Regions from separate parts of the Undibacterium sp. Ji50W genome, predicted to be linked through region 1. Evidence: predicted binding sites of a transcription regulator. Region 1 holds the regulator's gene; each other region holds the start of a gene.
What was found. Region 1 encodes sigma-54, which starts transcription at its own class of promoters, with help from an activator protein. Its sites were predicted from a motif close to TGGCANGNAANCTGCTTT; they were not measured.
Positions count from the first base shown of each region.

Region 2: the regulator sigma-54 is predicted to act here: its motif matches at 1,533-1,550, upstream of ACO0K9_RS12880 (CmpA/NrtA family ABC transporter substrate-binding protein).
Region 3: the regulator sigma-54 is predicted to act here: its motif matches at 1,633-1,650, upstream of ACO0K9_RS16015 (pilin).
Region 4: the regulator sigma-54 is predicted to act here: its motif matches at 1,740-1,757, upstream of ACO0K9_RS09770 (ammonium transporter).

Region 1 is NZ_JBMPOX010000024.1:54,661-57,851, reverse strand. Features, by position in the region: gene lptB (LPS export ABC transporter ATP-binding protein) at 1-719, shown strand, start outside; gene ACO0K9_RS24140 (RNA polymerase factor sigma-54) at 731-2,218, shown strand; gene hpf (ribosome hibernation-promoting factor, HPF/YfiA family) at 2,328-2,675, shown strand; gene ACO0K9_RS24130 (hypothetical protein) at 3,117-3,191, opposite strand, start outside.
Region 2 is NZ_JBMPOX010000007.1:119,771-122,961, forward strand. Features, by position in the region: gene ntrB (nitrate ABC transporter permease) at 1-72, opposite strand, end outside; gene ACO0K9_RS12880 (CmpA/NrtA family ABC transporter substrate-binding protein) at 82-1,251, opposite strand; gene ACO0K9_RS12885 (ANTAR domain-containing response regulator) at 1,755-2,390, opposite strand; gene tsaD (tRNA (adenosine(37)-N6)-threonylcarbamoyltransferase complex transferase subunit TsaD) at 2,582-3,191, shown strand, end outside.
Region 3 is NZ_JBMPOX010000010.1:183,765-186,955, reverse strand. Features, by position in the region: gene ACO0K9_RS16020 (Wzy polymerase domain-containing protein) at 1-1,310, opposite strand, end outside; gene ACO0K9_RS16015 (pilin) at 1,707-2,144, shown strand; gene ACO0K9_RS16010 (pilin) at 2,298-2,765, shown strand.
Region 4 is NZ_JBMPOX010000004.1:283,449-286,639, reverse strand. Features, by position in the region: gene ACO0K9_RS09780 (TonB-dependent receptor) at 1-511, shown strand, start outside; gene ACO0K9_RS09775 (DUF1868 domain-containing protein) at 517-1,308, shown strand; gene ACO0K9_RS09770 (ammonium transporter) at 1,838-3,191, shown strand, end outside.

The sequences.
Region 1 (3,191 bases):
GATTGCAAAAACGCTACGGTGCGCGCCAAGTGGTGCGCGACGTCTCACTGGAAGTGAAAAGCGGCGAAGTGGTTGGCTTGCTGGGCCCGAACGGCGCTGGCAAAACCACTTCTTTCTACATGATCGTTGGCCTGGTACCATCCGACGCCGGCGACATCACGATCGATGCCGTCAATATCTCACAACTGCCGATACACCAGAGAGCCGTGCTGGGTTTGTCTTACCTGCCGCAGGAAGCATCTGTATTTCGCAAGCTGACGGTAGAAGACAATATCCGCGCCGTACTGGAATTGCAAAAAGATGCCAATGGAAAATTTCTTTCAGAAAAATCCATTGTCAAAAGACTCAACGCCTTGCTGGCCGATTTGCAGATTGAAAAGATCAGGGAAAACCAGGCGCTGTCACTATCAGGCGGTGAACGCCGGCGGGTAGAAATTGCCCGCGCCCTCGCCACTAATCCGCGCTTCGTCTTGCTGGATGAACCCTTTGCCGGTGTTGACCCGATAGCCGTGATTGAAATCCAGCGTATTGTGCGCTTCCTCAAGGAGCGCGGTATCGGCGTGCTGATTACCGACCACAACGTGCGTGAAACCCTGGGCATCTGCGATCATGCCTACATCATCAATCAGGGCGCTGTACTGGCCAGCGGCAAGCCAGACGACATCATACAAAATGAATCCGTGCGTCGCGTCTATCTGGGAGAACATTTCCGGATGTGACGGGAATCATCATGAAACAAAGCCTGCAACTACGCACATCCCAGCATCTGGCATTGACGCCTCAATTGCAGCAATCTATACGCTTGCTGCAATTGTCCACATTGGAATTGCACCAGGAGCTGGAAACCCTGCTCATCGAAAATCCCATGCTGGAGCGTGTGGATGATCCACTGGACCATGCCGTGCGGCTGTTGGCCGATGGCGCCATCAATACCAGTAGCACCGCCGCCGATGCAGGGATGGAAGCCCCTGCATCCCGCGAAGAAAGCAACAGCACCACGGAAGTTCAGGGTGATGCCGATAGCGCCGTCAGCAACGAAGCCACCAGCGCCAGTGAAGAGGACTGGAGTTTTGATGATGTGCATCATGGCAGCAAAAGCAGCGATGACGAAGATGGCCGCCCGCAACTGGGTGCTGCCCACATCACCCTGCGTGAACATCTGCAGGAACAAATGCGCCTTAACCTGCGCGAGCTGCGTGACCGCGCCCTGGTCGAGTTGATGATTGATGCCATTGACAACAATGGCTACCTGACAGAAACCCTGGATGAAATCCATGCCAGCCTGCCACTGGAGTTGTGCGTGGAGCCAGAAGAGCTGGCATTTGCCCTGAACATGCTGCAGAGCTTCGACCCGGCCGGTGTGGGCGCTCGCACACCTTCTGAATGCCTGGCCCTGCAAATCAAACGCCTGCCTAACATTGCTTTCGTGACACGCAGGCTGGCCTTGCAGATTGTCGAAACGCAACTGACTTTATTTGCACAAAGAGACTTCACCAAACTCAAGAAAATTCTCGACTGCGACGACGAAGATTTGCGCGACGCACAAACTGTCATCAGACTGTGCAAACCCCGTCCGGGTATCGACTTTGCAGTCGATGAATCGGATTATGTGGTACCAGACGTCATCGTCAAAAAATCAGGCAATGGCTGGCAAGTCACGCTGAATCAGGATGTCATGCCCAAATTGCGGGTCAGTAGCATGTATGCCAACATCATGAAGCAAAATCGGGGGGAAGGCGGACTCGGCTCACAGCTACAAGAGGCGCGCTGGCTCATCAAGAACATGCGGCAACGTTTCGACACCATTTTGCGCGTTGCACAAGCAATAGTTGAAAGACAACGCAATTTTTTCACACATGGTGCTGTCGCCATGCGCCCCCTTGTTTTGCGCGAAATTGCTGATACACTAGGATTACACGAGAGCACTATCTCACGTGTAACAACTCAAAAATACATGCTGACCCCTCACGGCATGTTTGAGTTGAAATACTTTTTCGGCAGCCATGTCGCGACGGAAACAGGGGGAGAAGCATCTTCCACCGCGATACGCGCACTCATCAAGCAGTTGATAGGAGCAGAAGACCAGAAAAGCCCACTCTCTGATAGCAAAATTGCAGACATGCTGGGTGAACAGGGCATGGTAATTGCCCGACGGACAGTTGCCAAATACCGTGAAGCCCTAAAAATCCCCCCAGTGAGTTTGCGTAAATCTTTGTAAGCAAGTCCTTGTAATCACAGTTTGAATTGCTATATATGATTTAGCTCAAGGCAATAAGACAGCAATGAGCTTATCGTTACAGCAAGCAACATCACTATAGGAGCACAGTATGAATCTCACCATCAGTGGACATCACGTCGAAGTAACTCCTGCAATTCGTGAATATGTACATACCAAACTAGAACGTATCAGGCGACATTTCGACCAGGTCATTGATATCGCCGTCATCCTGACGGTGGACAAGCTCCGGGAAAAGGAAAAACGACACAAAGCCGACATTAATCTGCATATCAGTGGCAAAGATATTCATGTAGAAAGTCTGGCGCATGATCTGTATGCTGCGATCGATACGCTGGTAGACAAACTGGATCGCCAGGTCATCAAGCACAAAGACAAGATACAAAACCATCAGCACGACGCCATCAAGCACATACCTGATCCGGCATCGGCTTCATAAGACTCACCACCCCTGCCTTCGGGTTGCGGGTATCCAAAACAAGGACGCGAAAAGCGTCCTTTTTTGTTGGGTGAATGGTTTGAAATAAATCATATATTCAAATCACTAAATGGATTGCCCTCTGACAAGCTGTACAGGTATTACTTCCCTTCCTACGTAGGCAGGAATATAGCGGGCCGGCGATCTAGCAACGTTTGGCATACCACGGTCTGATTTAATGTCAGGTCGGCATTGTTTTACGTGTTTAGCTTTTATGTACTTACCCACAGTATTTAAGATTGCCAGCCGGGGGTAGCCCGGCAGCTACTCCCTTTTCTTGCTTCGCCAAGAAAAGGAAGCAAAAGAAGGCGACCGAGGCGTCGTCGCCCCTGCGGGGTTCCCGTTTGTGCGGTACAAAAAATGGGAAGATCCGAAACTCGCTACGCTCAAACATCGGCTCTTCTATTTCCATTTTCTGTACCGCACAAACGGCGTCGACACATCGGAATTGCTAAATTCAAAAACAACCCCAAAGTC
Region 2 (3,191 bases), on a different contig from region 1:
GAGTTCGACGACTGCCGATTCGGTTTTCTCCACAGCGGGCTTTTGCATTGCACCATGTACCAGGGTATTCATTGCGACTCCTTAAGCCTTGATTTTGAAGGAAGCTGCATAGGCAGCCGGGTTTTTCCCATCCCAGACCGTACCATCCATGAACTTGCTGCTGCGCATGACGTCCTTGGGAACGGATACCTTGGCCATGGCCGCTGCATCCTTGTATACGTCAATACGGTTAACTGCCTTGGCCACCGCCAGGTAATCAGGATCCGTCTTCAGCAAACCCCAGCGCTTATGCTGCGTCAGGAACCACATGCCGTCTGACAGGTAAGGGAAATTCACCGCACCGTCATTAAAGAATTTCATGTAGTTAGGGTCATCCCAGGTCTTGCCCAGGCCATTTTGATAGCGGCCCAAAATACGCTGATTGATGACATCAACCGATGTGTTCACATAGGATTTGTCAGCGATGGTTTCTGCCATTTTGTTTTTGTTGGACAGCGAAGCATCGATCCAGCGTCCAGCTTCCAGAATTGCGGCAACCATGGCGCGTGCCGTATTCGGATATTTCTGTACGAATTCGGCTGTGGTACCCAATACTTTTTCCGGATGGTCTTTCCAGATATCCTGTGTCGTTGCTGCGGTGATGCCGATGCCATCGGCAATCGCCCTGTGGTTCCAGGGTTCACCGACACAGTAACCATCCATATTGCCGACACGCATATTGGCAACCATCTGTGGTGGTGGCACGGTAATGACCTTGGCATCTTTCATGGGGTTGATGCCATGTGCCGCCAGCCAGTAATACAGCCACATGGCGTGGGTACCGGTAGGGAAAGTCTGGGCAAAGGTATATTCGCGCTTGTCGGTCTGCATGAGCTTGGCCAGGCCCGCACCATCTACCGCGCCTTTTTCTGCCAGCTTTTTGGACAGCGTAATCGCCTGGCCATTATTGTTCAGCGTCATTAGTACCGACATGTCTTTCTTGTTGCCGCCGACACCCAGTTGCACGCCATACAGCAGCCCATATAAGACATGGGCTGCATCCAGTTCACCATTTACCAACTTGTCGCGTACGCTGGCCCAGGATGATTCTTTGGTAGGGATAATCTTGATGCCGTATTTCTTGTCGAAACCCAGAACAGAGGCCATCACCACTGAAGCGCAATCGGTCAGAGGAATAAAACCGATATGCACTTCTTCTTTTTCTGGCTTGTCTGAACCGGCTGCCCATACACCACCTGTACTCAGACCCATGATGCCAGCTCCCGTTGCCAATGCAGCGCTTTGCAATAAACTGCGACGTTTGAAATTCGGTTCATGATCTTCCTGCTTGTTGACATCAATGATGAGAGATTTCTTATTCGATTCCTGATTCGACATGTCTGTACTCCAGCCTGAGAAAGTTTTTCTGCAACGAAAAAAGGTGTCATTCCACGTGGTAAAAACCAGTAGAAAGACACCTTTGTCTAATGAGGTGACCACCGTTAGTCAGTCTCATTTATTCTTTAGCGCCAGCGTTGGCACTTTCTCTTTCATTAGCAATTGCCGTGCCAGAACTGATTTCATGGCTACGACTCGTTAGCCTGCCCCCAGTGACACAAAATCAAGGGCTGCCAGAACTCATTTCGCACCGGAATGACGCAGCGCACCAATTACACGCACAAACTTGGACTGCCATCTGCTGTGCGCTAACTATTCACCATGAGTGACCATGCGTGGCCGTGACTGAGCATGAGTTAACATGATGAAAATGCCTGCTAACCACCCAGCAAATCGGCGACATCCAGCATGCGCTGCGCCAGATCCACCAGTTTCAGGTTCTTTTCCATCGCTTGCTTGCGCATTCTTTGATAGGCTTCGTTTTCCGACAACTGATGCCTTTGCATCAACAAGCCCTTGGCCCGCTCTATGGTTTTGCGTTCAAGCAGCTTGGCCTTGGTATCCGATAATTCACTGCGCAGCTTCTGGTCAGCGTTGAAGCGTGCCATGGCGACATCCAGCACAGGCTTGATACGGTCCGACTGCAGCCCAGCGACGACATAGGCCGACACACCGGCTTCCATGGCTGCGGCCATATTCGACTGGTTGCCGTCTTCTGTAAATAAGACAATCGGGCGGGGGGCGTCGCGTGTCACCATGACCATATGCTCAAGCACATCACGCGAATCGGATTCGGCATCAATGATGATCATGTCCGGTTGCAATTGCGCTACGCGTTCACTCATATACATATCACCAGGAATCACGGCAATGATGTTATAGCCAGCCTGCAGCAGCCCTATGCGCAGGGCGCGCGAACGCGCCAGTTGTGCCTGTGCGTCTTCATGCAACTCATCCTCGGTCTGTATGACCGTATTCACCACAACGATACGCAAGCTGGGTGAAACAGGCATTGTCGCATTAACACTATTCTGTTTGGTGCGCATAGATGGGCCATGGCAGATATAATCTAGGTATGCGTTCTTTAGCAAGATTCGCACCAATCCGCCATATTATTTAAGTAAAAGCATCATTTCCCGTCATTCATCAGTGCCACCCATGGCGAGATGGACATGGCTGTGCTCTGCGCCATTTAGAAATTAACATGATAGTTCTTGGAGTTGAATCTTCCTGCGATGAAACCGGCCTGGCCCTGTACGACACCGAACAGGGTCTGCTTGCCCATGCCCTGCACTCACAAATCGCCATGCATCAGGAATACGGTGGCGTCGTGCCGGAACTGGCCTCGCGTGACCATATCAGGCGTGCCCTGCCCTTGCTGACAGAAATCCTGACCACATCCGGCTTGGAGAAACAGCAGATAGATGCGATTGCCTACACCCAGGGGCCAGGCTTGGCCGGTGCCCTGCTGGTGGGCGCATCCGTCGCCTGCGGATTGGGCCTGGCGCTGGATAAGCCGGTATTGGGCGTCCATCACCTGGAAGGTCATTTGCTATCGCCCTTACTGGCCAGCAAACCACCAGAATTCCCCTTCATCGCCTTGCTGGTATCAGGTGGACATACGCAATTGATGCGTGTCGATGGGGTGGGTCGCTATCAATTACTGGGCGAGACGCTGGACGATGCTGCCGGTGAAGCTTTTGACAAATCGGCCAAATTGCTGGGCCTGTCTTACCCTGGCGGCCCGGCTATTTCACGCATGGCAGAATTTGGTGATCCAACTGCCTATAAATTCCCGCGTCCCATGCTGCATT
Region 3 (3,191 bases), on a different contig from region 1:
TGATAATCCAGGCTGATCAGGGCCATCAGCAACAGCGATACTGCCACCAATACAGACAAGGCGGCTGGCGCCACCCGCACGCCGTCTGCCGGCCAGCGCATCTGGTGCACCATACCCATAAGAACGCCTATTGGTATCAACACATAGGCATACCATAAAGGGAATTCAACCATGCTGTGCACCATCACAGCGACAAAACACAAACGGGTAAACTGAATCGCCAGATGTGCCGAAGGCTGGACGCAGGTTTGAACAAACCACCACGCCAGTGTCAACATCAACATCACGGTATACGGCCAACCCAGCTCTGCTGCAAAATTCAAGATCAGATTGTGCGCATGTTCAGCATAGGTACCCGAGCCCAGATCTGCCGCTATCCTGACCTGTTCAGCACCAAAACCAAACCAGCCCACACCAAACCACGGGTGTTCTGCCGCCATGCGCCAGGCCTGCGACCATAAGACCATGCGCTCGGAACGTCCGCCCACGTGTTCAGCAATTGTGCCGCCACTAAACCCGAATACTTCGCCCAATGAAGGCAAGGCCGCTACCATACCGGCATACAACAAGGCCATGGCAATACAAAATACCAGGCTGACCCGCGGTTCAATTACGTTACCACTGACTGTAGAGCGTCCCAGGCCACACATCAAGACAAATGCCGGAACAATCACCCAGCCTATGCGCGAGTGAGTCAACGTCAAGCCCCACAGCAGGAAAACCACTGCCACTGTGACCAACCATGCTGGCATCTTGCGTGCTCTATATAGATAGAAGCTCGAAGCGAGGGCAAAGCACAGCAACAAAGCCAGTTGATTCGGCTGTGCCACATTGGCAAACGGACGCATGAAGGGCTGCGTATTGGTGGCGATATACATGACGAACGGCCAGGCATATAAGCCAGACAACTGTATGCACTGCAAAACCACCGACAACAGACCAGCAAGCAGATGGGCAGCCGCCAGGGCCTGACACAGCAATGTCACGCCACCCTCTTTCGCCGCCCAGGTTGCCCCTATCATGATGGCAGCTATCAATGCAACTATATAGAGAATGGGCAGGATGAGGTCAGCCGCGTTTTCAAGATGGCCAGCAATAAACTGCATGCCTATCCATAACAGCAAGCCTACGAACAGGTAGATGATGGCTGGCACTCGTAGCCGTGGCGCTGTCTCAGCCGCGAGAAATGCAAAGGCCAGTACCAAACCCAGGACGCTGAGGACGTCATGATAATAAGTACGATAGGGGTGGATATGAAAAGGATGGGCGTAAGAACAAATTAACAAAAAAGCAAAAACAGCAATCGCCATTGTTGATTTTTCCTTCATAAATACGCTGGGAACCATGTAGCAGTCTGCTTTTCATATTGACGACAAGTAAATTATCGCACGGCGATGAACACAATACGGCCCGAAACAGCCAACAAAAATCGTCAATTAACAAATTCTGTCACTGCCATTTCCTGCATTGACAAAAAACGGCCGCGCAATGGCCGGGCAAGTAAGCAGATGTAAAAAAATCGGCTACTTGTGTTGTACCCATGTGAGAATATGGCTGGCAAGCAACTTGCTTGTTGTAGATCAGCTTCTGAACTATTCCTATTTTGATCAGAAGTTTCTCGTTTAAAAAAGCTGGCACATATCATGCTTATAGGTGAGTGCAGCACTTAATATAGTCTTGTTTCACTTCAATTTTAAGGATTTATCATGAAAACTATGCAAAAGGGTTTTACCCTCATCGAATTGATGATCGTTGTTGCGATTATCGGTATTCTGGCTGCTGTTGCTATTCCTGCTTACCAGGATTACACAGTTAAGTCCAAAGTATCTGAAGTTGGTAGCCTGATCGCTCCAGCATTGGCACAAGCTGGCGTTATGTGCTCTGGTGGTACTCTGGCATCTGCTACAGCAAACTCAACAATGGGTATCCCAGCTGCTTTGTCTATCGCTGGTAAATACGTTCTTTCCGTTGGTGTAACTGCCAATACCGCATCATCAATCCAGATTACTGCCACAATGCAAGCATTGCCAGAATTGGGTACTGCAATTAGCAAAACAGTTACTTACGATGGCGCCTGTGGCGTTGGCTCCCTGCGTTGGACAGTAAGCGGCACCGTTCCAGCTAAATATCTGCCTAAAGCTTAATAGCTAAATAGCTAAAGTATCAGCTAGCAAAGAATAGGGAGATCTAAGCATCTCCCTATTTTTTTAAGCAGCAGGCAAAAAAATTGCGCCAAAGGTACATCAATATTGTCTGATGTTCTTGAAATATCGATAACAAGTTGAGGGAGTAATAACATGAAAACGCAAACATCACACTTAACTGCAAAGCAGCATATGCAACGTGGCTTTACGTTAATAGAATTAATGATTGTTGTTGCGATTATTGGTATTCTGGCCGCTGTCGCAATACCTGCCTATCAAGACTATACAATCAAATCAAAAGTTGCTGAAGTAGGCAACCTGATTAGTCCAGCATTGCAAGTTGCTGGTGTTATGTGCTCTAGCGGTACTCTGGCATCTGCCACTGCAAATTCTACTCTGGGTATCCCAGCTGCTTTGTCTATCGCTGGTAAATACGTTCTTTCCGTTGGTGTAACTGCCAATACCGCATCATCAATCCAGATTACTGCCACAATGCAATCATTGCCAGAATTGGGTACTGCGATTAGCAAAACAGTTACTTACGATGGTGTCTGTGGTGTTGGCTCCATGCGCTGGACAGTCAGTGGCAGCATACCGGCCAAATATATCCCTAAAGCGTAATTGCTTTAAGTTACTCAGTATGGATTGAACTGCTGCAGAAAACATTTACTTCCCAAGTATTATAGTAATACCCGATTAAATAGGACTTACGCAAAATTTTCCCGGCAAGGTGGCGACGAAAGTGGTACGGCCAATATCAATAGCGCTGCCGGCATATTTTTTTGCGTAAGTCCTATTAAACAAACTCTCTTTTGGTCATTTAAGTAGCAACCGTAAAAACTCCCTCTGCCTCCAAAACTGGGAAAACATATCTGGATAAAACAGCGGATAATTTGGCTATAAATGCGATGCTTTCAGTATAATATTGACTATAATCACGATACATATCCTAAAGAGCGCAAGAGCACTTATCAATTACTGCCCTATCAGGCTGCGCTAATTGAGTACTTTCTCCGGAGTAACGCTGATACTATTGAGCTGCTACAC
Region 4 (3,191 bases), on a different contig from region 1:
ACTGCTGATCAATACCACCACCAAGGGCCTGGAGCTGGAAGGGACATGGCGTCCCTCCAGCGCGTTCGAACTAAACGGTTCAGTCACCTTGCAACAACCAGATGTGGATGGCGGTGTGACCTTCACCACTCTGTCCGCCAACAGCCTGGCCGGCAAGCAGATCCCGCGCGTGCCGCGCACCATGGCCACGCTCAGTCCAGCCTGGCTGTTCAAGTTTGACGACCGGAGCGGACGCCTGTACGCCACCTTCAGCGCGGTGGGCAAGAGCTACCAGGACTTTGTGAATACCAGTATTTTGCCTGCCTATCGGACGGTGGACCTGGGATTCCAATACCGCCTGACGCCGGGAGTCAGCCTGCAATTAACGGTTTCTAACCTGACCAATTCCGCTGGTCTAACGGAAGGCAACGCCCGTGCGCCATCCGGCAATGCCTTCAGCGTGGCGGAGGCGAGCACAGGCCGCCCGATCTTCGGCCGCAGTGTCGCCGCATCGATCATGGCCCAGTGGTGAATGAGATGAACGCTCAAGCAAACTGCCAGCTAAGCTGGTCCCGGCGGCGCGCCCTGGCGCTGTTGCTGCAGGGTGGGATGGCGCTCGGTGCCGGCGCGGTGAACGCCGCGCCCCGTGCGGCCACAGTGGCAGCGAAATTCAACCCTGATGGCAGCGAGGCGCACTGGCCCGGTAACTCCATCATCTGTCATGTGGACAAGCGCAGCGAAACCTTCATGGCCTTGCTGGACATCCATCAAAACCTGATGCGCAGCGGCATGCTGCACCGGATTGCCGTACTGCCACCAGCCAGCTACCACATGACGGTCTTCAACGGTATCTCGTATCCGGCGCGGCATCTGGACTTTCCCACGGATATCCCGCCCGATGCCGATGAAGCCTTCTGCAACGCCTGGTGGCTGGCCAAGCTGAAGGTCTTCGATCTCGGGTGCGAGCTGCCGTTCCGCCTGCGTGCGTTGCCAGTGGAACAGCAGACCAACTTGTACAACATCCAGTTCGAGCCGGTGGACGCGGCGGAAAATCGCAAAATCCGCAAGTTGCGCGACCGGCTGGCGCAGGCGCTGAACTACCGTCTGGCCGACCACGACAGCTTCCGTTTCCACATCACGCTGAACTACTTCTATTCGACGATGACCAGCGAGGAGGAGCGCCGCTTCTTCAAGCTGCACCAAGCGTTGGCCGGGGAGTTGATCCGGCGCGCGCCGGTGGTCGAGCTGCAGAATCCAGAGTACGTGTATTTCGACGGGATGTACGAGTTCCGGCCACAGTTGCTGTTACAGAATCAGCGTCCGGCATAGCAGCAAAATAGCAAAGTGTACACGGTCGAATTCATGGCCAAGCTTGGGCTGGTGGCAGTACGTGGGGTGAAGACCAGGGCGATGCAGCACAGGATGGCGAAGTTCTGCGCTGCCTCACCCACACGGATGCGGTGATCTCACTACTCTTGTCAGCGACGCTGACTTGGCCCAACGTCAAACTGCTGATTTGAATACAAAACGCCGCTTTGCCCTGTCAGCAAAACGGCGTTTTTCATAGAGTCACGCGCAATACACGACCTGCGTGCCGGCCATCCCTTGAGAAAACGGCTTAGCACCTTGGCCGTGCAAAGTCATGCCTCACGGTAATATTTGCTTACATTTTGGTGCGTGCATGCGCCATCCCCACCTTCACTGGTGGCACAACTCCCTCAAATAGCCAGCAACGACATCAAATCCACTGGTATCAGCCTTGGCATGAAAAATGCTGCGTCGCACACGATAATCGCAAACACTATTTGCAAACAATCTTGTGTGTCATTGACGATGTTTTTTGAAAAGGCCAGCTTTGATGAAAATACGCGTACTTTCCAACTTATTGCTTCCTCTTTCTTTCAGCCTGTGCCTGTTCAGTGGCACCTGCAACGCACAGGCTGAGCCGCCTGCCGCAGCTTCAGTCACGGCAGCGACCACAGCGGCCCCTGCTTCTTTGCCCGCTACAACCCTTGCTACACCCCTTACTCCTGCAGAAGCCCCGCCTGCAATGACCAAGCCTGGCATGATCGCTGCTGACAAGATCAGTGCTGGCGACACGGCCTGGATGCTGACCTCGACTGCACTGGTATTGCTGATGACCATCCCTGGCCTGGCCTTGTTTTATACCGGCATGGTGCGCAAGAAAAATGCCCTGGGCACGATGGCGCACAGTCTGGCGACCACCTGCATCGTCACGATCTTGTGGGTGGTGCTGGGTTATAGCCTGGTGTTCACTGCAGGTTCGCCTTATCTGGGCAGCATGGACAGGTTCATGCTGCATGGCGTGAGCTTTTTGAAAGAAGCCGGTCAACTTAGTGTGCATCAACTGGCACCGACGATACCGGAAAGCGTGTTCCTGATGTTCCAGATGACGTTTGCGATTATCACCCCGGCCCTGATCACCGGTGCCTTTGCCGAACGCATGAAATTTTCTGCCTTGCTGCTGTTCATCACACTGTGGTCATTACTGGTGTATGTGCCGGTTGCCCACTGGGTATGGGAACCGGCGGGCTGGCTGGCGGCACGTGGCGTGCTGGACTTTGCGGGCGGCACGGTAGTGCATATCAATGCCGGCGTGTCTGGTCTGGTGGCGGCACTGATCGTCGGACCACGCCTGGGGTTCGGCAAGGAACCGATGCCACCCCATAATCTGTTACTGACAGGCATTGGCGCATCCCTGTTGTGGGTGGGCTGGTTCGGCTTCAATGCCGGGTCTGCTGGTGCAGCAGACGGCAGGGCCGGTCTGGCGATGCTGGTCACACAGGTGGCAACGGCAACATCGGCACTGGCCTGGATGTTCGTGGAATGGCTGCGCCGTGGCAAACCCTCGGTACTGGGCATCGTTTCTGGTGCCGTCGCCGGCCTGGTGGCGATTACCCCTGCTTCCGGCTTTGTGGATCTGACCGGCGCGCTGGTCATTGGTGCCGTTGCCGGCGTGGCCTGCTACTGGGGCGCGACTTCACTCAAATCCATGGGGGCTTACGATGATTCACTGGATGTATTTGGTGTGCACGCCATCGGCGGCATCGTCGGCGCCCTGCTGACTGGCGTGTTTGCGCTGAAGAGCATAGGCGGGGCCGATGGCAGCCTGGCGACGCAGGCATTTGGTGTCATCGTCACCGTCATTTATTCGGGTGCTGTGACTGCCATCATTTTATGGCTGGTCAAAG